DNA from 2 places in the Paenibacillus sp. N3/727 genome. Region 2 is predicted to be linked to the other one. Evidence: riboswitches for the same ligand, from Rfam matches in the RefSeq annotation. Region 2 holds a riboswitch; the other holds the start of a gene.
What was found. A riboswitch is a leader RNA that binds a small molecule or an ion and turns the genes downstream of it on or off. The one in region 2 is predicted to bind S-adenosylmethionine.

Region 1: another riboswitch for S-adenosylmethionine. It lies ahead of MNQ98_RS25250 (methionine ABC transporter ATP-binding protein); the one in region 2 lies ahead of metA (homoserine O-acetyltransferase MetA).

What each region holds. Positions count from the first base shown of each region.
Region 1 is NZ_CP093336.1:5,420,811-5,433,373, reverse strand. It holds gene MNQ98_RS25285 (sensor histidine kinase) at 1-1,336, shown strand, start outside; gene MNQ98_RS25280 (LolA family protein) at 1,347-2,423, shown strand; gene MNQ98_RS25275 (DUF2515 family protein) at 2,578-3,936, opposite strand; gene MNQ98_RS25270 (thioredoxin family protein) at 4,058-4,402, shown strand; gene MNQ98_RS25265 (COX15/CtaA family protein) at 4,592-5,560, shown strand; gene MNQ98_RS25260 (UbiD family decarboxylase) at 5,639-7,417, shown strand; gene MNQ98_RS25255 (Cthe_2314 family HEPN domain-containing protein) at 7,460-8,194, shown strand; SAM riboswitch class I at 8,293-8,438, shown strand; gene MNQ98_RS25250 (methionine ABC transporter ATP-binding protein) at 8,546-9,562, shown strand; gene MNQ98_RS25245 (methionine ABC transporter permease) at 9,562-10,230, shown strand; gene MNQ98_RS25240 (MetQ/NlpA family ABC transporter substrate-binding protein) at 10,309-11,124, shown strand; gene MNQ98_RS25235 (type III polyketide synthase) at 11,288-12,445, shown strand; gene MNQ98_RS25230 (methyltransferase domain-containing protein) at 12,432-12,563, shown strand, end outside.
Region 2 is NZ_CP093336.1:5,056,299-5,068,861, forward strand. It holds gene liaF (cell wall-active antibiotics response protein LiaF) at 1-320, opposite strand, end outside; gene MNQ98_RS23515 (hypothetical protein) at 513-713, opposite strand; gene MNQ98_RS23520 (3D domain-containing protein) at 834-1,415, opposite strand; gene thrS (threonine--tRNA ligase) at 1,725-3,662, opposite strand; gene MNQ98_RS23530 (putative sporulation protein YtxC) at 4,043-4,981, opposite strand; gene mqnC (cyclic dehypoxanthinyl futalosine synthase) at 5,194-6,327, opposite strand; gene MNQ98_RS23540 (aminotransferase class I/II-fold pyridoxal phosphate-dependent enzyme) at 6,461-7,633, opposite strand; gene MNQ98_RS23545 (PLP-dependent transferase) at 7,636-8,814, opposite strand; gene metA (homoserine O-acetyltransferase MetA) at 8,852-9,769, opposite strand; SAM riboswitch class I at 9,894-10,025, opposite strand; gene corA (magnesium/cobalt transporter CorA) at 10,464-11,399, shown strand; gene MNQ98_RS23560 (HRDC domain-containing protein) at 11,453-12,460, opposite strand.

The sequences.
Region 1 (12,563 bases), 360 kb from region 2:
GGAGTTTACTAAGTCACTATCTGAACTTGAGCCTGTTTTGGAAAATCCGGTTTATTACAAAATACAGCCGCAGAAGAAGTATAGGAAAGTGGACAGTCTGGCTGATGAGTCGATGAGAATTACACTGTATCGTTATGATGGCATCCTGCTCTACTCTTCCTCGCAAGAGCCGTTTGTAGGCCGGCTTACTAAGCTGGATAAGAATCAGCTATACAAAAATGTGAATCAGTTCCAGAAAAATCTGCGCACATATTCTGTAAAAAAGCCTGTGACTGGCAGTGAAGGTGAATTAGTCGGGTTTTATGAGGTGACCATCAGCAGGGATGAATGGCTAAGGGGTGTGCAGGACCGCACGATTTTAATTTTTGGCGGACTGTTCATCTTTATGATCATTGTTTTCTTAACAGTTGTATATTTGCTGAACCGGAAGCTGAATCAGCCCTTGCAGTCGCTGCAACGACAAATGACCGCTTTTGCGGACGGCAGGAAAGTCTTATCCTCAAATCCTCCCTCCAACGATGAAATTGGAGAGCTGCAGACTCATTTTTATAGAATGAAAGAACAGATCGAAAAGTCGCAGCAGGAAGTTGTTCAACAGCAAAAAGAAAAAGAGTACATTCTTGCAGCTCTATCGCATGATCTTAAGACGCCCTTGACTGTCATCCAGGCTTATTCGGAAGCATTACAAAGCAACCGGCAGCTGTCTGAAAAAGAAAAGAAAGAATATCAGACTATTTTATTTGAAAAATTGGCATATATGAAGCAATTGATTGATGATTTGACGCTTTATGCCACTTTGCAGGCCTCACACCATCAAACAGAGCTGGTTGAAGTGGAGGGAGAGGAATTCTTTGATATGCTTCTTTCCGGCTACGAGGAACCATGTTCGAAGAAAGGGATAAAGCTGCGTATCGACCAAAGAATCTCCGGTACTTATAGAGTAAATGTTAAGCAGATGGTTCGGCTTGCTGATAATTTGGTGGCCAATGCCATTCGCCATACAGATTCAGGAAAAGAGATTCTGCTTGCTGCACTTTCGTCAGATGAGCATTTATCACAGGAAGTTTTCCCAGCATTTAAAGAGGAACTGGATGAATGGCGAAAAGGCGGAACCATAATTTTGATTCAAAATGAAGGAAACAACATACCGGAGCCTATGCAGGAAAAAATATTTCTCCCTTTTGTCCAGGTAGACGGATCGAGAGGGCAAGGCGGAAGCTCGGGGCTAGGGCTGAGCATAGCCAAAATGCTGATCGAGAGACATGAAGGAAAAATAAAATTGTGGTCCAGCGCTGGATACGGAACCTTGGCGGCATGCTGGATAAAAGAAAGGTAGGAGAAGAGAATTGAAGATAAGAAATCTGTTAATCGTACCTGTTGCAGCTATCTTTATGTTATCAGGATGCACCGGGAATATCACCGCTTCTTCGGAGGATATTATGTCTTATGTACTGGAGACGGATAATAAGCTGGAAATGTATATGGGCGAGGGAGAACTCAAGATTTTTACGAATGATGAGTTGACTGAGGATGTGTCCTTCAAGGAATATGCCGGAAGTGATGGAAAAAGAAAGTTTGTTTCAGTTGACAAATTGCGTGATAAGAAGTCGTACACACTAAATGATGGTAAACAGGTGCTGATGTATGAAGAAGGAAGTAACCAGGCTCAATCGATTGACCTTGCAGGTATAGATTTGCCAAGCAACCTGACGCAAAAAGAGCAGCTGACCAGGATGCTCGAAAGCCTACAAGACCAATATACGTATGAAGTGATAGGAGAGGAAAAATTACTTGATAAGAATACTTATCATTTAAAGGTAAAAGCCAAGTCGAAGAATTCTCTTTTAGGAGACATGGAGTTTTGGGTTGATCAAAAAACATGGTTTCTGGTTAAATCAAATTCTATCTCAGGCGATATCCGTTCTGAAGTGACTTACACATCACTGGATGATTCACCAAGTTTTGATAGTAATACCTTTACGCTTGACCTGCCTGAAGATGTAGAAATCAAGGCATTGAATACGGAATACCCAACCCATTCAGGAACGCTGGCGGAGGCTGTTGAAGCACTGGGCCATCCTTTCCTTGTATTCCAGGATTCCGAAGAGAAGATGGATAAAGTGGAATGGAACATCTATGAAGGCGAGCTGAACAGAACAGAAGTAACTGTTTATTATACCGAGCAGGATATCCCTTCATCGACACTGGGCATTTTTGAAATCCCTAAAGGAGAGGAAGCTAAGATTAAAGGAAATGTAACGGTACGAGGCATGCAGGGTGAATATATGGAAGACTTACGCGTACTCACCTGGGACGAAGGAAAACTACGCTATTCCATTATGATTGACCATCCGGATATCACCAAGGAAGAAATAATCAAAAAAGTAGATAAAATGGTGCTGAGCAGCGGAAGAGAAAGCTAAAGAAGAAGAAGAGAGAACTGCATCAGTGGGGTGTACACGTAGCGCCTTACAACAGGCAAAGAGAGGTGTCCCAGGTCAATGGACCTTTTGGTACACCCCCTTTCTTGAAGTAGTCTTGTTATGTTTTTTTATATCACTCCTTTGATTGAATATGTTATGGATTCAAGTGCCCGCTCAAATCATGAGTAAATGCCGTTCTCTCCAACGCAGTGCGGTGGGCATGGGTCATATCAACCAGAAAAGGGCGAATAGGCTTGCTTAGATGACGCAACATGGTAGGTTCCTGAAACCAATCAAAGCGGGGAATAGGCTCGTACTCCGTATCATGCCACACATCTTCAAGGAGCGGGCTGTATAGCTGATGGCCGTTTGTCAGCCACTCTGATTGAAGGAGCTCTTTACTTTCTACAAGTGAGTTCATAGTTTTATTGCGCTGTGTTGTGAATAGGGCTGGCCAGTATTCCGAGCGTGAGCCCAAATGCGGTGAGCAGTGGACATATTTGAATACGCCGCGGTAAATATCCTCATATCCAAACAGCATGGCATACAGCGATTTTCCAGCTTTGATCCGAGTTGATGGATCGTCAAAATGCTTTATGGTCAATCCGACTAAAGGCCGAAGAGGCAGGATGGATTGTTTAAATAAATCATGTCTGCAGCGGGTATCGCCTAATGGAAAAATGATTTGATTCAACCGCGCAAGCTCGTGCAATCGAAAAGATGGGGCGTCTAGTACATTTTTGCGGAAATATGGATGACGGACGACGCGTCCTTCTATATAATTTTGCTCATTGATGATCAAGGCGACTGTCAGCAGGCTGCTGTTCCGATCGATCCAAAACCGCTCCCAAAATGGAGTCATGAATGCCGAAACGTGAAAATAAGGGAGAAGATGAAAGTAGCTTTGTTCCTTCTGTTTACTGAATTTATAGAGTAAAAGTTGCGGATAGGCGTCTTGGAATATCAAGGCATTACAACGTTCAAGAAACCGATACAGATGGTTCTTGAATCGGTTGTCGGTCAAATCGGACATGAGACCGCTCTGCAGGTCGGACATATTCCATCCGGCATTTCTGGAAACCATGTGGGCAAGTAGAGCCCAATGTACCTCTGGATAGTCCTCGTAAAATTCGAGATAGGCCCGGGTACGTGTAATATTGCTCTTATTGGCTTCGGTAACAGCTTCATGAATACGCTGGATGAGAAGATGGTCTAGTGCTGGAAGCTGACCCAGGTTATTTTCGGCGGTTGAATCCCTGAGCAAGGGATCGAACCTCATCGTTTGACCAGCGCGTTCTCGCTGGCAGCCTTCGGCAGTTTTATCTAGCAAACATGTAATACTTCTGGCGGCGCCTTCATTCCAGGCTAGGTCCTTAGGGTAACGCCGAAGTTCACTGGACGCAATCCAAGCGGCGGTTAAACCACCAAATGCTTCAGCAGCAGCACGAGGGACGGAAAACAGCAGTGACCAGATGGACTGGCGACCGGTCTTGAAACCTTTGGAATGGCTCATAAGGTACCTTCTTTCCTAAATGTCATTGAACTTATTGTCAGTATGGCTTTAAAATTTGACTTCCACTCAACATTTTGCTTCACTTAGGGAGAACCAATTCAGACGGAAAGGGGAGATCCCTATGGAAAAGATTACTTCAGAAGCTGAATTTCAGGTATCGATTCAGTCTCCTAGATTGACGATTGCTGTATTTAAGGCAGACTGGTGCGTCGATTGTAAATTTATTGATCCATTTATGCCGGAAGTGGAGAGTAAATATTCCGACCGGCTAACACTGCTGGAAGTTGACGTTGAAGCCGTTGGTGACGTAAGCCAGCAGCAAAACATTATGGGCATCCCGAGCTTCGTAGCCTACACAGATGGTCGTGAGCTGGTCCGGTTTGTAAATAAGCTGCGCAAGTCACGGGAAGAAATTGAAACTTTCCTAGATCGCGCTTTAGAGGTATACGGAACAATCCACAAGTAATTACATCACACCGCCGACCCGTTTATACGGGCGACGGTGTTTTGTTTTTGAACATTTTGTAACAAACAGTCTATGATCGAAGCTAGTGTATCAGTTATAATATATGTTGGACTTGCATTTAGTGGTTATGAGAGACAGTAAGAAATGTTGGATTTATCATTATTATGAATACGGTAGCAGGTGGAAATCGTGAATAATAAACAATTAAAATGGCTCAGTTACTTGACGTGTCTAGTCATGTTTCTCGCAACCTTTGGCGGTATGGTTGTGACTAAAACCGACTCGGGCATGGGGTGCGGACAGGAGTGGCCTTTGTGTAACGGCAAATTTGTTCCCGCTTACACATTGTCATCCATGATAGAGTACTCCCACCGTGCTGTCAGCGGAATGGCCGGCTTGTCGGCTCTTGCTTCTTTGATTGCGTTCTGGAAGTTTAAGCGCGAGCGCCGTGACCTCGTTACATATGCGGTCCTGACCTCCATATTTGTCATTCTTCAAGCTATTATGGGTGCAATGGCTGTTATGAAGCCGCAATCCGCAGCTGTAATGGCGCTGCATTTCGGATTCTCCCTTATTGCGTTCGCAAGCTCAGTCATGCTTGCACTAGGCATGCGCAGAATCGAGCAGACCAAAGAGTCTGGTAGGCTCGAACAGCTGCCTCGGGTGAGCAAGTCATTCCGTAATTTGGTCTGGGCTACAACGATATATTCCTATATCGTCGTGTACATCGGTGCGTTTGTCAGTCACACCGATTCGAGGGAAGGGTGTTCGGGGTGGCCGCTGTGCAACGGCGAGATTATACCGGAGCTGTCCGGTGGAGTAGGTATTGCATTTATGCATAGAGTTGCAGCTGCACTTCTGCTTATCGTGGTCGCGATCATGGGGCATTTTGCATTTTGGCGCAACCGCGATAACCGTGAAATTCAAATGCTTGGAGTCGCCGCAGTGACGCTCTGTTTACTGCAAGTTCTGAGCGGTCCACTGCTGATGGCAACGATGCATAATGAAGAACTGTATATTTTTGCAGCTTTGGGGCATACGTTGCTCATTTCTGTATTATTTGGAGTTTTATGTTATTTAAGTGTAAGGGCATGGCAGTTAAGCAAGCTTGAAGCACCACTTAGTGAAGAGTCAATCCCTTTCAACAATAGAGTATAAATCGTTGATTTATCATAATCATTTCTACAAAGTCCACGGGCAAGCTGTTCGGGGATTTTGTTGTATAGGGGGGAAGCTGTGACTTATCAAAATGTACGCCAATGGCTAGAAACGCTAGGAAAAGAAAAAGATCTGGCTGTAATTGAAGCACCAGTCGATCCATATCTGGAGCTGGCAGAAATTCATCGCCGCGTTATTGAAGAAGGCGGCCCAGCTCTTCTGTTTACCAATGTAAAGGGGACACCGTATCCTGTGGCTACCAACCTGTTTGGTACATCGAGACGGGTTGATCTGGCGTTCGGCCCACGGCCTGAACAACTGATAAAATCGCTTATCGGCGCTACTGAAACGCTACTTCCTCCTACAATGGCCGCGTTGTGGAATGAACGGGGGCTTATTAAGGACATTTTAAAGGTAGGAATGAAAACGGTGCCTGAGCAGGAAGCGCCTGTTCTGGCGGTTAAGGTTACCGAAAATCCGTTGAAGGATCTGCCGAAGGTAACCAGCTGGCAAGAGGATGGCGGGCCTTTCATCACCTTGCCGCTGGTGTATACGGAAAGCCCTTCGAATCCAAAAGATCATAATCTGGGCATGTACCGGATTCAGCTTTATGATGACCAGACGACAGGAGTCCATTGGCAGATTCATAAAGGCGGCGGTTTCCATTACTATGAAGCTGAACAGCAGAACCAGCCTCTGCCGGTTTCTGTCTTTATTGGTGGCCCTCCAGCGCTAATTGCTTCAGCGATTGCTCCTGTTCCAGAGCATTTACCTGAACTGTTACTGGCATCGTTGATTCTTGGGGGAAAGCTTCCAATGACGGATAATCCGCTTGGAGGCCACCGGATTCCGGCTGAGGTGGAATTTGCGATTCAAGGACTTGTTCCGCCTTATGAACGTAGGCTCGAGGGGCCTTTTGGCGATCATTACGGTTACTACTCGTTAGCACATGATTTCCCAGTATTTCATGTTAAGCATATGTGGCGCCGAAAGGACGCCATCTTCCCGGCTACCATCTTAGGAAAACCGCGACAGGAGGATTATTATCTCGGTAATTTCCTGCAGCAGCTGCTCTCGCCGGCTTTCCCGATGGTCATGCCTTCAGTACGTTCGTTATGGACATATGCAGAAACAGGCTTTAACGCCCTTACGGCTGCTGTTGTCCGTGAAAGCTATTCGCGGGAGGCGTTGGTATCGGCTTTTCGAATTTTGGGCGAAGGACAGCTTTCTTTAACCAAGTTTCTCATGCTGACGAACCGTCCGCTTGATCTTTCTGATTTTACCGAAACACTTGAAGCCGTATTGGAACGATTTAATCCGACCACAGATTTGTTCATATTTAATAAAACATCTCATGATACGCTGGATTATACTGGTGAGAAGCTGAACCACGGCAGCAAGGCTGTTATGATGGGCATTGGCCAGCCGATTCGTGAGCTTCCACGCACTTATGTAGATGGGGATATTCCGGGGATCGATCAGGTCATTCCCTATTGCGGGGGTTGTCTTGTCGTCTCGGGCTCATCATACGAAAGGGAGCCTGGTCTTGCTGAACGGGTGATGCACCATATGGACAGTCGGAACACAGCTTGGCCGATGATTGTATTGGTGGACGATGCTGCTGAGGTGTCTGCTACGCAGACTTCCTTCTTGTGGTCCGTATTTACCCGCTTCAACCCGGCTACCGACATTTTTGCGACTGCAGAGGTTCGCGATCATCACCTGTCCTACAAGCTCCCGCTCGTCATTGATGCACGTATGAAGCCAGGCTATCCGGATGAGTTGATCCCGCGGAAAGATATTGTAGAAACCGTGGACAAGCGATGGAATCAATATTTCGGAAAAACCTCGGTGTAGAAATATCAAAGTTCCAGAACTTGACTCTTAGGGGGTAAAGCCATGCTTCGAATTTTGCTCGGGGAACCGCCTCGAAAAAATGAGGGTCTGCTTAAAGACGCCATTGAAACGATGTTGAAGACAACCCAGCTTTTGCAAAGAGAGATTGAGAAAAATCAGGATCCAACGCATGACTTTCGCAAGCTTGAGATATGGATCCGTGGCTTGATTGGATCATTGGATGAGCTGGAGCAGAGCTGGTTCGCGGCATGTCATTTCCGTAAATCGGTAAAGGCCGGGTACGTTGATGACATGTCGATCCAGGAACAAGGGGAATATGCTCGTTACGTGTATTTTTATAAGGACGGATTTATCCGGGTGTTCTCCATTCTTGATAAACTCGGGACAGTGCTGAATGATTTGTATGATCTTCATACGTCCAAGGTTAAGGCTCATTTTTCATATTTCACAGTGCTTCGCCAGTTTAGGTATTTAAAATATCACGATGAATTGGTGGACAAGCTGGAAGGTATTAAGAACCACTATAAGTCATCCCTAAGTGTTCTTCGTAAACGACGCAATGCGGAAATTCATTACATGAACTCTGAGATGCAGGATGATCTGTGGCAGCGGCACCAAGGACTTAACGATAGGGTGGAGCTGGAAGATATGGATAAGCATCTAGACGATTTGAATCAAGGACTTGATATGGTATGCAAAACGCTGGCCGCCTCATTTCATTACACAAACGATCTTTGGGCAGAAAAAGGCGTTAGCTCTAAGCGTATGAACCTATAAATTCCTTTTGACAAACGTGTGAAAAGAAACTATACTAACAATTGCATTCCTTGATCTGTTTTTTTAAGTAAATCAAATTATAATTTCATATCGATGTTTTCTTATCGAGAGAGGCGGAGGGACAGGCCCGATGAAGCCCAGCAACCGATTCCAGTGCACAGCCAACCTGGCTGAAGCGCAAGGAATGTCATGGTGCTAATTCCTTCAAAACTGCGGACAATATGGCAGTTTTGACAGATGAGAAAAGGCATTCGTCTTTACGTAAAGAGAGCCCTTTTTGATTCTACAAAGAGAGGGCTCTTTTATTTTTCGATAAAAGATGTGAAAAATTAAGAATAGGAGGAACTGGGATTGATCGAACTTAAGCGATTGACGAAGCAGTACGGAAAAGCCGGAACGTTGACCACAGCCTTGTCCGAATTGAATCTGTCGATTGAAAAAGGTGAAATATTCGGAGTGATCGGACATTCTGGTGCCGGCAAGAGCACGCTGATACGTTGTATTAACTTGCTGGAACGGCCAACCTCCGGTGAGGTATGGGTTAACGGGGTTAACCTGACGGGTCTTGGCAATAAGCAGCTACAAGGAGAGCGCCGCAAGATAGGAATGATATTTCAGCATTTTAATCTTCTCTCTTCAGCAACTGTATTTGATAATATTGCGTTTCCGCTGCGTTTAATCAAGACACCCAAGTCAGAGATTGAACGGAAAGTGAGTGAACTGCTGGCTCTGGTCGGGCTGGAAGCTCACCGGAACAAATTCCCTTCGCAGTTATCCGGGGGACAGAAACAGAGAGTCGGTATTGCAAGGGCGCTGGCTAGCGATCCGGAAGTGCTGCTCTGTGACGAAGCGACCTCTGCGTTGGATCCGCAGACTACCGATTCCATTCTCAGATTGCTGTTGGATATTAACCAGCACTTTAACTTAACGATCGTTCTTATTACTCACGAGATGCACGTTATCCAGAGTATTTGTGACCGGGTTGCGGTGATTCACCAAGGTGGCATTGTAGAGCAGGGGCCTGTGACGGAAGTGTTCCTGAAACCTAAACATGAAGTGACAAGGGAGTTTATTCGAAATGAAACGGATAGCGGAGAAGCATTGAGGCTCGCTATTCATGCTCCTCATACCGAGTCATCTCGTGCAGCAAAAATCACTTTTTTGGGTTCGAAAACATACGAATCCACTCTTTCTCAAACGGTGCGCGAAACTGGGGTAGCTTTTGCGATTTTGCAAGGTACCATTTCTACGATCAAGCATACGCCATATGGCCAGTTGATCGTCCGATTTGAAGGGGATATGCCGGCTATTGATCTGACCATTCAGAAGTTGCAGGAACAAGGGCTTGACGTGGAGGTGATGGACTGATGTTCGGACTTGATTTTTCCGAGGTGAACTGGGAAGAGATCATCACGGCAACACTGGATACACTCCGAATGCTGGCTTCATCGGCTTTGTTTACGATTCTAATCGGCCTGCCGCTCGGTGTGCTGTTATATATGGCGGCACGTTCTTCATCAGGATGGGTGCGCTTCGGATATTCCATCCTATCATTTATCGTCAATGTTCTTCGTTCCGTACCATTTATTATATTGATTGTCGCAATGATTCCGATTACGAAATCAATTGTAGGTGTATCCTATGGGGTTCTCGGAACGATTCCACCGCTCGTTATTGGAGCGGCTCCATTCTTCGCACGACTCGTGGAAACCTCACTGAATGAAGTAGATAAAGGTGTGATTGAAGCGGCACATGCAATGGGCTCATCTACACGTCAGGTTATCTGGCGGGTGTTGCTGCCCGAGGCGCGTCCGGGCCTGCTTGCGGCGATGACGATTACGATCGTTACGCTCGTTTCCTACACGGCGATGTCAGGACAGGTAGGCGGCGGCGGTCTAGGTGACCTGGCCATTAAATATGGTTACCACCGGTATGAAACCGAAGTTATGATTGTGGCTGTCGTCTTGATGGTGTTGCTCGTACAGTTGTTACAGATGGCAGGGGATCGTCTGGTGCGGCATTTTACAAGGAAATAACGAAATAACCTAATGATATGGCTGATAGTAAGACAAGATATAAATAATTTATAATTCATGATTTGGAGGGAGAATAAGATGAAGAAAAAGTTGTTATTGGGATTTCTCAGTCTGTCACTGGTAGTGGTATTAGGAGCTTGTGGGGATAAGTCCGCAGAAAATGGCGGTAAGGAAGGTCTGACGATTAAAGTTGGTGCCTCACCTGAGCCGCATTCCAAAATATTGGAGCACATTAAGCCGGCACTTGAGAAGGAAGGCGTCAAGCTTGAAATTGTGGAGTTTACGGATTATGTGCTTCCGAACCAGCAGGTAGATCAGAAGCAACTTGATGCTAACTTCTTCCAGCATAAGCCTTACCTGGACAGTGAAGTGAAAAAACGTGGTATGGATCTTGAATCCGTAGTAAATGTTCATGTTGAGCCTTTGGGTGCTTACTCCAAAAAGATCAAGTCAGTAGATGAGCTGAGGGATGGCGCTGTGGTTGCGATTCCGAACGATCCTTCCAATGGCGGACGTGCACTTACGCTGTTGGCCAAAAATGGTCTGATCAAGCTGCAGGATGAGAATAAGCTGGAATCCACAGCGAAAGACATCACAGAAAATCCTAAAAATCTGCAGATCCAAGAAGTAGAAGCGGCTATGCTGCCACGTATGCTGGACGAGATGGACATGGCGATCATTAACACGAACTATGCTCTCGAAGCAGATCTTGATCCTACGAAGGATGCTCTCTTCATCGAAGAGAAGGATAATCCTTATGCGAACATTCTTGTAGCGCGCTCGGACAATAAAGACTCCGAAGCGATTCAGAAATTAGCTAAAGCACTGACCTCGGACGATGTGAAGGAATTTATTGAAAAAGAATATAAAGGTGCAGCTATTCCTGCCTTTTAAGGAAGGAAAGGATATGCCCCTCTAAAAAGAAAAAGCAGGCCATCCATCTTTGGGTAGCCTGCTTTTATTTTATGATTTTTTTGAACTGGAATAACGGAATAATAACAGAGTGCATGAGACATAACATATGGTGTATCACACTTTTCCAACAGGAGGTACTAAAATGAACCCTGTCTCTAATAATTCCCAGGTTTCTATTTTGGGCATCGGAACGGCTCTGCCGATCCATTCGATTTCACAATCCGTTATAGCCGAGCTTTTGGCTACTTCTTTGCATGACCAACCGGACTTGGCCCGATTTGCCAGAAGGATTTTCAGATCCTGCGGAGTGGAAACTCGTTATACATGTGAACCGAACTATTTAGGTACATCCGAAGAATGCCGATACTTACCTGTTGGTGATCGGTCCAACATTCCTACAACAGAAGAACGAATGAATACATATAGAAGAGAAGCATTGCCTTTAGCAACAGCGGCTGCAGAAAAAGCAATAAAGGATGCCAATATCCAACCTGGAAATATTACTCATCTCATCTCGGTTAGCTGTACCGGCCAATATGTGCCAGGTCTTGATGTTATGCTGATAAGACATTTAGGGCTGTCTTCCCGTGTGAATCGTCTTCCGTTGATCTTTCAGGGCTGTGCAGCAGGATTAAAAGCCATTCAAATGGCCAGGGATATCGTACAAAGTGCGCCAGGCTCACAAGTTCTTGTCGTATGCGTTGAGCTGTGTACCTTACATTTTCAGCCTGTGAAGGAGAGAGAAGCATTATTCGCGGCTTCATTTTTTGGAGATGGGGCTTCGTCGTGTGTTATTGGCCATGCCGAGCAGCATCATACTCATTACTTGCAGCTTGGAACAGGATACTCGGTTCTATTGCCTGATTCTACGGAAGATATGACCTGGGAAGTTGGTAATGCCGGGTTTGATCTTTATCTCTCCCCGCGTATACCCAAACTGTTAGGTACACATCTTGTACCGGAATTGGAATTATTACTTGCGGGGGACAATCTGCCAGATCTATGGGCCATTCATCCTGGAGGTCGTGGAATTGTCGATTCTGTACAAAATGTACTGAACTTGCGCGATGAGCAGACCAAATTCAGCAGGGAAATTCTCAGAAATGCAGGGAATTTATCCTCTGTAACGATTATGTTTGTTCTCGACGCCATGCGCAGCGAGCTCCAATCCGTGGATAGCACGGCCAAAGAAGGAGTCGCGATGGCCTTTGGACCAGGGCTGACGGCAGAACTTATGCGATTCAGGTATGTCCCATCTTATGTCTCTTTACTCACAGAGCATGACCATGCCTATCTTTAGAAATTTAACGAAACGGGCACAGGAAGACGAATTGATGGATGATTTTTCGACCGGAGGCGAAGAACTGATTGAGGCGCTTAAACATTTAAGACGTCTGAACAAAATATTTGCTGCACCT
Region 2 (12,563 bases):
CCATACCCGATTAATATGACAGGAAGCGCATATTTTATCAGGTCCCCAAACGAAAAGTCGACCATGTCTAAGTTTCGTCCCAAAAAATACAGACCGATAATCAGCGGCACTATTGATCCCCACATCGCTCCTCCATGTTTCGGACGAGCCATAAATCCTTGTAGTCCGACCCAAATCAGAATTACAGGCCAATATATGGAAATCAAGTGTCCCAGATTCAAATCAACAACGCCCATTTGTTGAAGTATAAAGTACACTCCCACGCCAATGAGAAGAAGCCCGCCAGTCAGTTGGTTCCATCCTCTTCTATTCATATGCAGCATCCTCCTGCTTTTCATTTCGTATTTTTCCTTTGATTACAGTGTACAACAAGTGATACTGCATGGATAGCGGCGGCGGGATGAAACATGCCTCGGTCTCGGGACCGAGGTAGATGGATCATTATGGAAAAACAAGACCCCCGCATATATTTGCGAAGGTCTTGTTTGCGTTAAGCAATATGATACTGATGTTTAGCGGTTAGCTTTGTTTGTGCTACTCTCACCGAACTCAGCAAACTCAGCGTCAAACTTTTCGTTTGGCGTCTTAAAGTTTCCTTGAACTTTCTGGGAGCCTTTTTGGGAGACAGAAGTACTATTCTCCTCAGCAAACTCTGCATTAAACTTTTCGTTTGGGGTTTTATAGTTTTCCTGCACTTTGCTTTTCTTAGCCACGGTATTCACCTCCCTGTCCAGCAATACCATCATCCTCTTCGGGGAACGTCTCCCCGAACAATAGTATGTGATGGACAGGCGGCCATTATTCCAACGAACCGACGAATGCAATATCCTGCCTTAGATAGCTTCTTCCAACACGGAAGAAGGCAGAAACCGGTACGTTTCAATTGCTTCGCCAAGTCTGTGCAACATTTTTTCAGTACATTTGCCGTTTCCGCGTTTAATTACCTGTACCTCAACGTCCTTTTTGCCCCATTCTTTAAATACCTGCTTCGTGGTGGCAAAATATAGATCGATCTTTTCACCTTTAATAGCAGAGCCAGTGTCAGCTACTACACCGTAACCATAATCAGGAATGTACAAAATACTTCCCACAGGAAACACATCCGGATCAGCTGCAATTGTCGACACCTTGTTTTTATCCCGCTTAACCTTTACGCCAGAGTAGGTGATCCCGTACTGCGGATGTCCCGGGTTTTTGCCGGTTGATTCATAACCTGCGGTATAACCGGTAGCTGTTACTTTTACAGTACGGAGAACTTGATCTTCCTTTGGAGCTGAAACTGCCATGGAAGGCACCCGTTTTTTGTTATGTTGTTTGGCTTCGATGTCCTCATTCTCTGCCGATAACTGAGCCGGTAGCAAGTAGTGATTGATATTTCCAAGTCCTACAGCACTGAATGTATAAAAACTCGACATCTCACTAAAGTTGCTTCCTTCAATGACCTCTTCTTCACCGCCTGCTTGCAACTGATCACGAACACCGATTCCATAAGAATCTGAAGACACCGGCATCATCGTTGAAGCGTTTGTTTCAGATGTGCCAAAGCTATACAAGAACCCTGATAGTAAAATGCATATTAAAAACCTCTGCCATGTTTTCCAATTGTTCATTTGAGAACCTCCCCCTTGCTAGTGAGGTTTCCCATTTTCCAAAAGGTTTATACGTTACATGACAGAGGCCTATGAAGATATCTATATGACTTGTTTCAAAAGATGTCCTAATAATTAAACTACGCGGTTGTTAATCTCTTCTTGGAGCTTGAGAATGACTTCATCTAGACCTTGAGCGCCAAGATCTCCTTCACCACGCTTACGTACGGATACAGCTTTTGCATTCATCTCATTCTCTCCTACGATGAACATGTACGGTACTTTTTCAAGCTGTGCTTCACGGATTTTGTAACCGAGCTTCTCATTGCGCAAATCCGGTTCTACGGAAACGCCTGCCAACTTGAGTCGGTCTGCTACTTCCTTCGCGTAATCTTCGAAAGCAGTCGATACCGGAATGACTTTAACCTGTACAGGAGAAAGCCACAATGGCAATGCTCCGGCAAAATTCTCCAGCAGGAATGCAGTAAACCGTTCCATTGTTCCAAGAATACCGCGGTGGATAACGACCGGGCGGTGCTTTTGTCCGTCGTCGCCTACATATTCAAGCTCAAAACGTTCTGGAAGCAGGAAGTCCAGTTGAACAGTGGACAAAGTCTCCTCCTTGCCGAGCGCCGTACGAACCTGAACGTCCAGCTTCGGACCATAGAATGCGGCTTCGCCTTCCGCTTCGTAAAACGGCATATCCAAGCTTTCCACAACTTCACGCAGCATACGCTGGGACATTTCCCACATTTCGTCGTTCGGGAAATATTTCTCGGTATCCTGTGGATCGCGGTAAGACAGACGGAAACGGTAATCGTTAATACCAAAGTCCTTGTACACGGTCATGATCAGCTCGATAACGCGTGCAAATTCTTCCTTAATCTGATCCGGACGGCAGAAAATATGAGAATCGTTCAATGTCATTGCGCGGACACGGTGAAGACCAGTCAGTGCTCCAGACATTTCGTAGCGATGCTGCATACCGAGCTCTGCAATACGGATTGGAAGGTCACGGTAACTATGCATACTGCTCTTGTACACCATCATATGGTGCGGGCAGTTCATCGGACGGAGCACCAGCTCTTCGTTGTCCATCACCATTCTAGGGAACATATCTTCTTCATAATGCTCCAAATGTCCGGACGTTTTGTACAGTTCCACGTTGCCGAGAACCGGTGTATATACGTGCTGGTATCCAAGACGCTCCTCCATGTCCACAATATAACGCTCTAGAGTACGGCGGAGCTTCGCGCCGTTTGGCAGCCAAATCGGTAGGCCTTGGCCAACCAGTTGGGAGAAGGTGAACATTTCCAATTCTTTACCAAGCTTGCGGTGATCACGCTTCTTAGCTTCTTCCAGCAAATGAAGGTGCTCGTCGAGCTGAGCTTTTTTCACAAATGCAGTACCGTATACACGCTGCAACATTTTGTTCTTGCTGTCACCACGCCAGTAAGCTCCGGCCACATTCATCAGTTTGAATACTTTGATTTTGCCAGTGGAAGGCACATGAGGCCCGCGGCATAGGTCAAAGAATTCACCCTGTTCATAAATGGAGATGACACTGTCCTCAGGCAGAGCATTGATCAACTCCAACTTGTAAGGGTCCTCCAGCTCGCCGAAAATGCGGAGTGCTTCTTCTCGGCTTACCTCTTTGCGAACAATCGGAAGGTTTTCCCCGATAATGCGCTCCATTTCTTTTTCAATCTTTTGGAGATCCTCTGGATTCAGCGGCTCCTCAAGATCCATATCGTAGTAAAAGCCATCCTCGATTACAGGACCAACTCCAAGCTTAACTGCTTTTGCGCCGAACAAGCGCTTTGTGGCCTGGGCCATCAGGTGCGCAGTACTATGACGCATTACCTCAAGACCATCCGATGAATCCTGGGTCACAATTTCAATGAGAGCGCCCTCCTCAAGAGGTGTAGACAAATCAACCACTTGACCGTTCAATTTACCCGCAACAGCATTTTTTCTAAGTCCGCTACTGATGGAAGCCGCCACATCTTCAATGCTGCTGCCTTCCGAATATTCCCGGACGGAGCCGTCCGGAAGCTTAATACTAATAGCCATCCTGCATTCCTCCTGAAAGAATCATTGTTTAATTTCACGTTTGATCCTTATGATCCACACTTGCAGGACAACATAAAAAACACCCGTCCCGCAAAGGGACGAGTGTTATACTCGTGGTTCCACCCTAGTTCGATCTCCAGAAACAGTTACGTATCTACTGCTCTGAGAAGATCCTTCGTTGGCATTGGGTAACGGTAATGAACCGGCGAAGCCTACTCTCTCCAGAACACTTTATACAGTATCCAAGGACATTTCGACAACGCAGCTACAAAGGGGTAAATCAATAGCGTACCGGAGGAAATTACAGCCGTGTTTCCTCTCTCTGGTCGGTCTTAGCCTGCTTGATCCATGTCTTTGTCGATGCTTTTTACGTGAATTTATCAGTTATTATAATCCCGTTTTGCCGGGAACGTCAAGTCATCATTAGCCAAGCTTCCAAGAAAGGGACTGCATTCAGGACAGCTGATGCACACCTCCGCCCGGTTATCAAAAATATGTGCCAGTGTGACAATAACCGGAAGGTCCGGCTCCCGCGTATGAATGATCATACGTGCAGGGGATAGCGAGATCAATGTACTAACGACCATATCCTCAATTTCCATATCCTGATCGAGCCGTTCCATAACCAGCCCTTCGTCCCGCATCTTCTCGATCGGTCTTAAGCTGCCATCCAACAGAAGGAAATCCTCTCCTCCCTTATGGACGACGTGAACTAACGGCATAAGCGGCTCCTGAAAATACACAAAATATTTAAGCAGACTTACAAACTCCTCATATTGCTGATCCAGCATGAACTCATCTACCGCATACTCCGCCATTTCCCTTAGCTCCTGCTCATACGACTGCATCCGAAAGGTCATAAAGCCATCCAAATTCAGATCAGGAGACTCCGACAGGCAGACAAATATACTGTCCTTCAGCTTCCGCCTGCGCTGCTGTGAATAATCACCTGACGGATTATCATCCTTTGCAAGCAACATCAAAAACCATTGCAGAACACGCTCGGATTCTTCATTATCATTGAACTCAAATTCCGAAAGCAGCAGCCGGGCTGCAATATCCTGCTCTTTCTCCTCCAAGATGTAAGCTGCTGCCGCTTCAGATATTAGCCTGCGCACCATCTCAGCGGATGAGGTCCATGCCGTGAGCGGCAGCTTTCCGGAACACGTCCAAATGACCCGATCTCTCGAAGCGCTGAACGAAAACTTCAACTGCCTGCATTGTTTATGTAACTCTTTCTGCTTGTCTGACAAGATACGGTAAAAGGCTTCTTTTTCACCGTCAGTCCGTGTATTGACCGATATGCTGAACAGTTCCATGGAATCGCTCCTTTCGGGTTCCCTGTTTCAGTATATGGGGACCTGAGGGGGGATATACGGAACTGATTTTTGGAAAAAGAAGCAAGTTGATCTCCTGCCTGTTCTGACGGGGTTAGCTTGATGAAGTCACGCAAGTAGAAACGGTTTCACCGTAAAAAAAGCCCTGTCTCCACGATACCATCGGGAGAGAGGGCTTAATGTTAGGATACGTATTAATTCTGCATCACAAAATCGCGATCAACGGTACTATTGTCATTAAACACACGCAGAATATCATACTTCGTGTTCCGCTGGGCAGGGATGTTACCACTCTCGCGGATCAGCTTTAAAATAGACTCGATGTTCACTTTATATACCGCACCCGCGGAAGAAACCACATTCTCCTCCATCATCGTACTGCCGAAATCATTGCAGCCGTATGACAGAGACAGCTTGCCAATTTCCGGCCCCATCGTCACCCATGAGGATTGGAGATTCGGAACATTATCGATAGCCAGGCGACCGATCGCAACTGATTTCAAGTATGCTTCAGGCGTCTCGCGTTCGCGCTTCAGGTTCGTGTTATCTGGCTGGAAGGTAAAAGGTATAAAGGCAAGGAAGCCCTTGGAGTTCCATCCGTTCTGAATACATTCGTCTTGGGCATCACGTATCCGAAGCAAATGAAGAGCTCTTTGCTCCATCGATTCACCCAATCCGATAACCATAGTTGCTGTCGTATTCATTCCAAGCTTGTGTGCCGTCTGCATGACGTCCATCCACTGGCGCCAGCTACCCTTCAGCTTACTGACTTTCTGACGGATACGGTCGTCCAAAATTTCGGCCCCGCCGCCAGGCAGCGAATCCAGACCAGCATCTCGTAGATCACGAACAACTTCTTCCATGCTAAGCCCTGACACTTCCATCATTTTTACAATCTCTGCCGGTGAAAAGGAATGCATCGTAATGTTAGGAAAACGTTTCTTGATGTTGCGAAGCAAATCCGTATAGTAACTGAACGATAGATTTGGGTTGGTTCCGCCCTGCATTAAAATCTCCGTTCCATTCACATCTTCAGTTTCCTGAATTTTTTGGAAAATCTCCTCATCGGACAACACGTATCCTTCTTCATGTCCCGGTCTGCGGTAAAAAGCACAGAATCGGCAGTACACATCACACACATTCGTGTAGTTTACGTTTCGTCCAATAACGAAGGTCGTAATCGGATCAGGATGTAGTCGTTTGGTCATAATATTAGCAGCATGACCGATTTTTTCAATCTCATCACTCTCAAAGAGTGTCACGGTATCTTCCAGGTTCAAGCGCTCACCTCGCAGCGCCTTATCCAGAATACTATTAACAGTGCTCATATATAGGATCCTCCCTTATCACGGCTAAAAGACAGTAAATCTCACTTGCCTACATATAATAACTTTTTCATCGTACCACATAAAGGAAGTAAAAACGACATCCAGATTACTGGATGCCATTCTACAAATTTTGTCATCTGTGCACTCCAAGTGCTCCATCCAAATCAGCAATAAGATCATCAATATCTTCCAACCCGACCGAAAAACGAAGCAACCCGTCGGTGATCCCGCGTTCATGGCGTACTTTCTCTCCCATTGCAGCATGGGACATCATTGCAGGATAAGAGAGAATACTCTCTACTGCACCCAAGCTTACAGCTACCAGAGGCAGTCTAACCGCATTCAGCACTTTCTTGGCTCGTTCACCTGATCCCACATCAAACGATACGACTGCACCATAACCGCTGCACTGCTTCTCATGAATCTCGCGTCCCGGATGATTCAGCAGACCCGGATAGTATACCGCCTCAATATCATTTCGTCCGGTAAGCCATGCAGCAAGTTTAGCAGCACTTTGCTCACTATGTGTCATACGTGCGCCCAGCGTTTTCATGCCACGCATCAGCAGCCAGGAATCCTGTACGCCAAGCACAGTTCCGAGTCCATTCTGAAGCTGCTTCAACTGAACTCCAATGCTCTCGGTTCGGGCAACAGCCAAGCCTGCCAGCACATCGCTGTGTCCTCCAAGAAATTTGGTTGCGCTATGAAGAACGATATCTACTCCCTGTTCAATCGGCCGTTGATAGTACGGAGTCATAAAAGTATTATCCAGTATCGTTAATAGTCCGTGATTCTGAGCCCAAGCCGTTATTGCGCCGATATCCGTTATTTTTAATGTCGGATTCGAAGGAGTTTCCATATATACAGCCTTTGTGTTGGATTTTAATGCTCTCTTCACCTGCTCCAGATCGGTCATATCCACGAATGTGCATTCCATGCCCATTCGGTTCAATATGCTCGTTAGCAATCGATATGTACCGCCGTATACATCCTCTGTCACGATGATATGATCTCCCGCCGAGAGCATCATGAATGTGCTTGAGATTGCCGCCATACCTGATGCATAGGCAAAGCCTTGAACACCGCCTTCCAGCAATGCTATATAATCCTCCAACACTTGGCGTGTCGGGTTGCCGGATCTGCTGTAATCATGAACCGGCGGGGCAAACACATCCTCATGATGGAACGTGGAGGCTTGATAAATCGGAACACTGGAAGCGCCCGTTGTGGGGTCAATTTCTCCTCCGAAATGAAGCAGTCTGGTTTCAAATCTAAGGGGATGTCTGTTCTGGTTGTCTTGGCTCATCTTTATGCTCCTCCTTCTATTTCAGCTGCAGCAGCATTTAAAGCGGCATCCAGATCCGCGATTAAATCGTCTGCATGCTCAATACCTACGGAGAAACGAAGTAATCGGTCATCCACGCCAACAGCTTCGCGAATCTCCAACGGGATGTCGGCATGTGTCTGAACCGCCGGATAGGTCATTAAAGATTCAACCCCTCCCAGGCTCTCGGCAAAAGCAATCAGCTTGATATGACGAAGCAAAGGCTCAACATACCTTGCATCCTTCACTTTGAATGAAAAAATACCTGTATTTCCACTGGACTGCTTCTGCTGAATTTCATATCCCGGATGATCAGGAAATGCCGGGTAGAATACCTCGGATACTGCCGGATGCTCCTTGAGAAACAATGCAATCGCCTTTGCATTGCTTTCATGACGCTCCATTCTAAGCGCCAATGTTTTCATGCCGCGCATCAGTTGGTAAGAGTCCGTCGGACCCAGCACCGCCCCGATCGAATTGTGTAAAAAGGCAATTTCCTCTGACAGCTCTTTCCCCTTGGTAACGATTAATCCTGCTAGCACATCGTTGTGCCCTCCCAAATATTTGGTTGCGCTGTGTACAACGATATCGGCTCCAAGCTCGATAGGTCTCTGAAAGAACGGTGTCAGCAGCGTGTTATCCACAATACTGATCAGGTCATGATGCCGGGCCCAACTACAGACAGCATCAATATCTGTTATCATCATCAGCGGGTTCGTTGGCGTCTCGATAATGACCGCTTTTGTGTTCGGTTTTCTAGACTGCTCTAGCGCGTCCATATCATTCGTATCGACATAAGTTGCGCTTACTCCATACCTGGACAATATTTTTTCGATCAGACGGTAAGTGCCTCCGTATAAATCCAGTGATACGATGAGATGATCACCCTGTCCGAAGAGGGCGAACACAGTCTGTAATGCCGCCATCCCAGAACTGCAGGCAAACCCGGCATCCCCTGATTCCAATGCAGCCGCCGCTTCCTCCAGAACCTGTCTTGTCGGACTTTTCGTACGGGAATAATCGAAGCCTGTGCTTTGACCCAACTTCGGGTGACGAAATGCTGTAGCTTGATAGATCGGAAAATTAATGGCTCCCGTCACCGGCTCCTCTACTGAACCAATTTGAGCCAGCCTGCTTTCAATTCTCAGTTGCTTCTTCTCCATGTTCGCTCCTCCTTTTAACATTACTTTTCTTTTCTCTCTAGATTTGCGGTCCAATATCATAAGGCGTTTCTTGATATACATAGTAATTCAGCCAATTAGAGAATAATAAATTCGCATGGGCTCTCCAAACGGACGGTGGTTTTATAGTCGGGTCATCCTTCGGGTAATAATGGCGTGGAAGTGCAACGTCCAATCCTTTGGCAGCATCCCGTTCATATTCCCACCGAAGCGAATCAGAATCATACTCCGAGTGCCCTGTTACAAACACCTGTCTACCGTCCTTTGAGGCTACCAGATAAATCCCAGCCTCCTCGGATTCAGACAAAATTTCAAGTTGAACCGATTGTTCAACATCTTCCCGGCGCACTTCGGTATGCCTGGAATGAGGGGCATAGAATACCTCATCAAAGCCCCGAAGAAGTTTTACCGTCGGTTCGTTTACGGTGTGGGAGAACACACCGAAGCATTTTTCGGAAAGACTATATTTCGGTACACCATAATGATAGTAAAGACCCGCCTGGGAAGCCCAACATATGTGAAGGGTCGAGGTTACATTCCTCTTACTCCATTCAAAAATCTCTGTGAGCTCATTCCAATAGTTCACTTCTTCAAAATGAAGCTGCTCGACAGGCGCACCCGTAATGATCATGCCGTCAAAGCGGCGATGCTTTACTTCCTCAAATGTTTTATAGAACGACTCCAAATGCTCTGCCGGGGTATTTTTAGAAGTATGAGATCCCGGATGAAGCAGGACAACATCCACCTGAAGCGGTGAATTACCGATCAGGCGAAGCAGCTGTGTCTCCGTCGTTTCCTTGGTCGGCATCAAATTCAGAATGGCAATCCGCAGCGGGCGGATATCTTGATGAAACGCATGGCTTTCATCCATTACAAAAATGTTCTCCCCAGCAAGAACTTCCTTTGCAGGCAGTGTGTCTGGAATTTTGATCGGCATAATTACTCCTCCTTCGGGTTAATAAATAGTTGATTACAAAAAGTCAGAGAAGGCCAAAGTAATGCAAAAATGACCTATCTCTAATGAGAAAGGTCATATGTACGTATACGTAAACTATGCGCCTCTCTCATCTGTCAGAATTTCGCGGTCCTTAACATTAAGGCCGCGTACATCCTGCAAGAATTAGCACCGTGCGATATTGCCGCCGGTTGCCGGGTTTCATAGGGCTAGTCCCTCCACCTGCTCTTGATAAGATTTAGCTGTATGAAGTTGTCATCTGTTAATACTGATTATTACTTTAAATCAAGAACATTTTTTCGTCAAGAAGCTTTGAGCTAAAAAAATGTAACATCTCACCTCCTTCTTCCATACCCTGTACAAGGAAGTATCTTACGCTTAATTCCACCTTGAAAGGTAATAACCCCAGCGTTATACTAGACAAGTGCTAATTAACCATATGAAAGAGGTGACATGGAAGATGGACGGTGACCCGAGCCATAAGCTGGATGTGAGTGACGAAAAACCGCATAGGACCAAGATCAGCTCACCGGTGGCGGGCAGCGTTATTTTTCATGCGCTCTTATAGAAGCCTTTATGCCGAATTATTCAGAACACCTGCCGGTATGCCGGTAAGCTGATACCCTATGCCTTTATTCGAGTATGCGCAAGCAGTGAATTAAAGGAGTGATATCAGATGAAAATCCGGTTGGTGAATTCGGGTGTTTTTACCCCCATCGACGACATTGAAACGACACTTACAGCCCCGGCTGACGGGTTTTACTGGATCGATGCCGATGTGGAAGACTTGGCGGAACTCCAGCCCATGTTCTCTCTGCACGACCTAGCAGTTGAAGACTCCCAGAGTGAAGAAGAGCAACGCCCAAAGATTGAAATATACGAAAACCACTATTTTATCGTAGTGAACAGCATCCGCTTTGACGATGAGGAGATTTTCCTCCGGGCCCTGAACATTTTTCTGGGAAGACATTTTATCATTACTGTAACCAAGCAGAAAATTCATGAGCTCCGGGCTGTGAAGCCCCTTCTGTGGGAAGACGAAGCAAACTCACCGGACCGGTTCCTATACATTTTGATTGACCTGGTCACAGACAACTACTTTACGGTTGGCGACCGGATTGAGGCACGTATCGATCAGCTTGAAGAAGACATATTGATGCATACCAAGAAATCACATTTGAATGAAATTATCGGTTTGCGAAGCGAGATTTTGTGGCTAAAAAAAGTACTTGGACCCCAGAAGGAAGTCATCAACACGCTGAACAAAAAAGACCTGCGCCTGATCGATGATCAATTACAAAAGTACTTCAGCGATATTTACGAGAATGCTGTGAAAATATCCGAGACGTTTGAAACCTACCGCGATCTGATGAGTAACCTTCGAGAAGCTTACCAGTCCAGTATCGCGAACCGGGCGAACGAAATTATGAGAGTTTTTACTGCCATGACCACCATCTTCATGCCGCTTACCGTAATTACTGGAATATACGGCATGAACTTTGACAATATGCCTGAATTACACTGGAAGTATTCGTACTTTGCCGTTCTCGGACTTATGATCTTTCTCGGGTCAGGCATGTACTATCTGTTCCGCAAAAAAGAATGGTTATGAAACGTAGGAAACGGGTGTCCTTCACTTATAGAAGGCACCCGTTTTGTCATAGTCTACACGGCGTCGCGCTTCTCAAAATGCTGCCGACGGAACCGGATCCGGATTAGGCGAAGACGCTCGTACCGCTGCTCCATACCGCCCTCCGCTGCTGGTTCCTGACCATATACACGCTGCATTACCGGTTTAAGAAAAGTATCTCCCAGCTCCTCAAAAGCTTTCCAGATGGCCGACTGTTCCGTATCCGGCATGCTCTCAAGCTCCATACGGATAAGAAGTTCAGTATCGTATCCTTCCTTCTCTAGCCCTTCCAAATGTTCGACCAAATCTCTGCGCGACATTTCCGTATTCTGACTCAGTTGATCCAGTGTCAAGCCATCCGCTATGCCCATCAGCATCGTCCGGCTCATACGATAGTTCTCCAGCTCCTGCTTATACTTATGCTCTTTCTGCTTATAGAGCCAAGACAAAAATTCCTCCTCCTTCAGTTGACGAAATACCCAATCTAGCGGAAACGCTGTCGTTCTTTCCAACTTGGATGTCATTTCTATCCAGTCGGCACCATGCTCAGCAGCCTTATTTGACCCGATCCCCGGCAGCTGAAGCAGCTCTTCCTCTGTCTGAGGCATAAAGGCGCTAATGAGGCGAAGCACGCGGTTACTCGCTATAAAATAAGGGGCTTTACGTCCAGCGGCCGCTTTCCTTCGGCGCCAGGCACACAGCTCTGTATACAGCTCCTCCGATCCGTACAGCTCACTGTAGCATTGGAGCTTCAGGGCCGCGTGATTCTTCCCTTTGGAATCTTCCGGCTCATGAAATATCCCTTCGATCACCGGCCGGTAACCTTCACTTAGTTTCATAGCAAGGCGGTGACGGTATACACACAACAGCTCCTGCCATGAGCTTCCCTCATACCAATCATCATCCTGCGCATATCCATCCGGCTCGATATCTCGCCAACCCAATCGCCACATTCCTTCCTCTTCCCCAACCCACACTTGTGCGCTATTCTCATCACTCGCCCCATCATTTCTAGACATCTGATTCATAAAAACAATCTGCACATCCATTAACCTCCTGTCATTTATTTTGTATCAGTACAACGCAAAAAAAGCACCTTTCCCGCCGTAGCGTCAGAAAGGTGCTTCCCTCGTTTAAAACATCCGT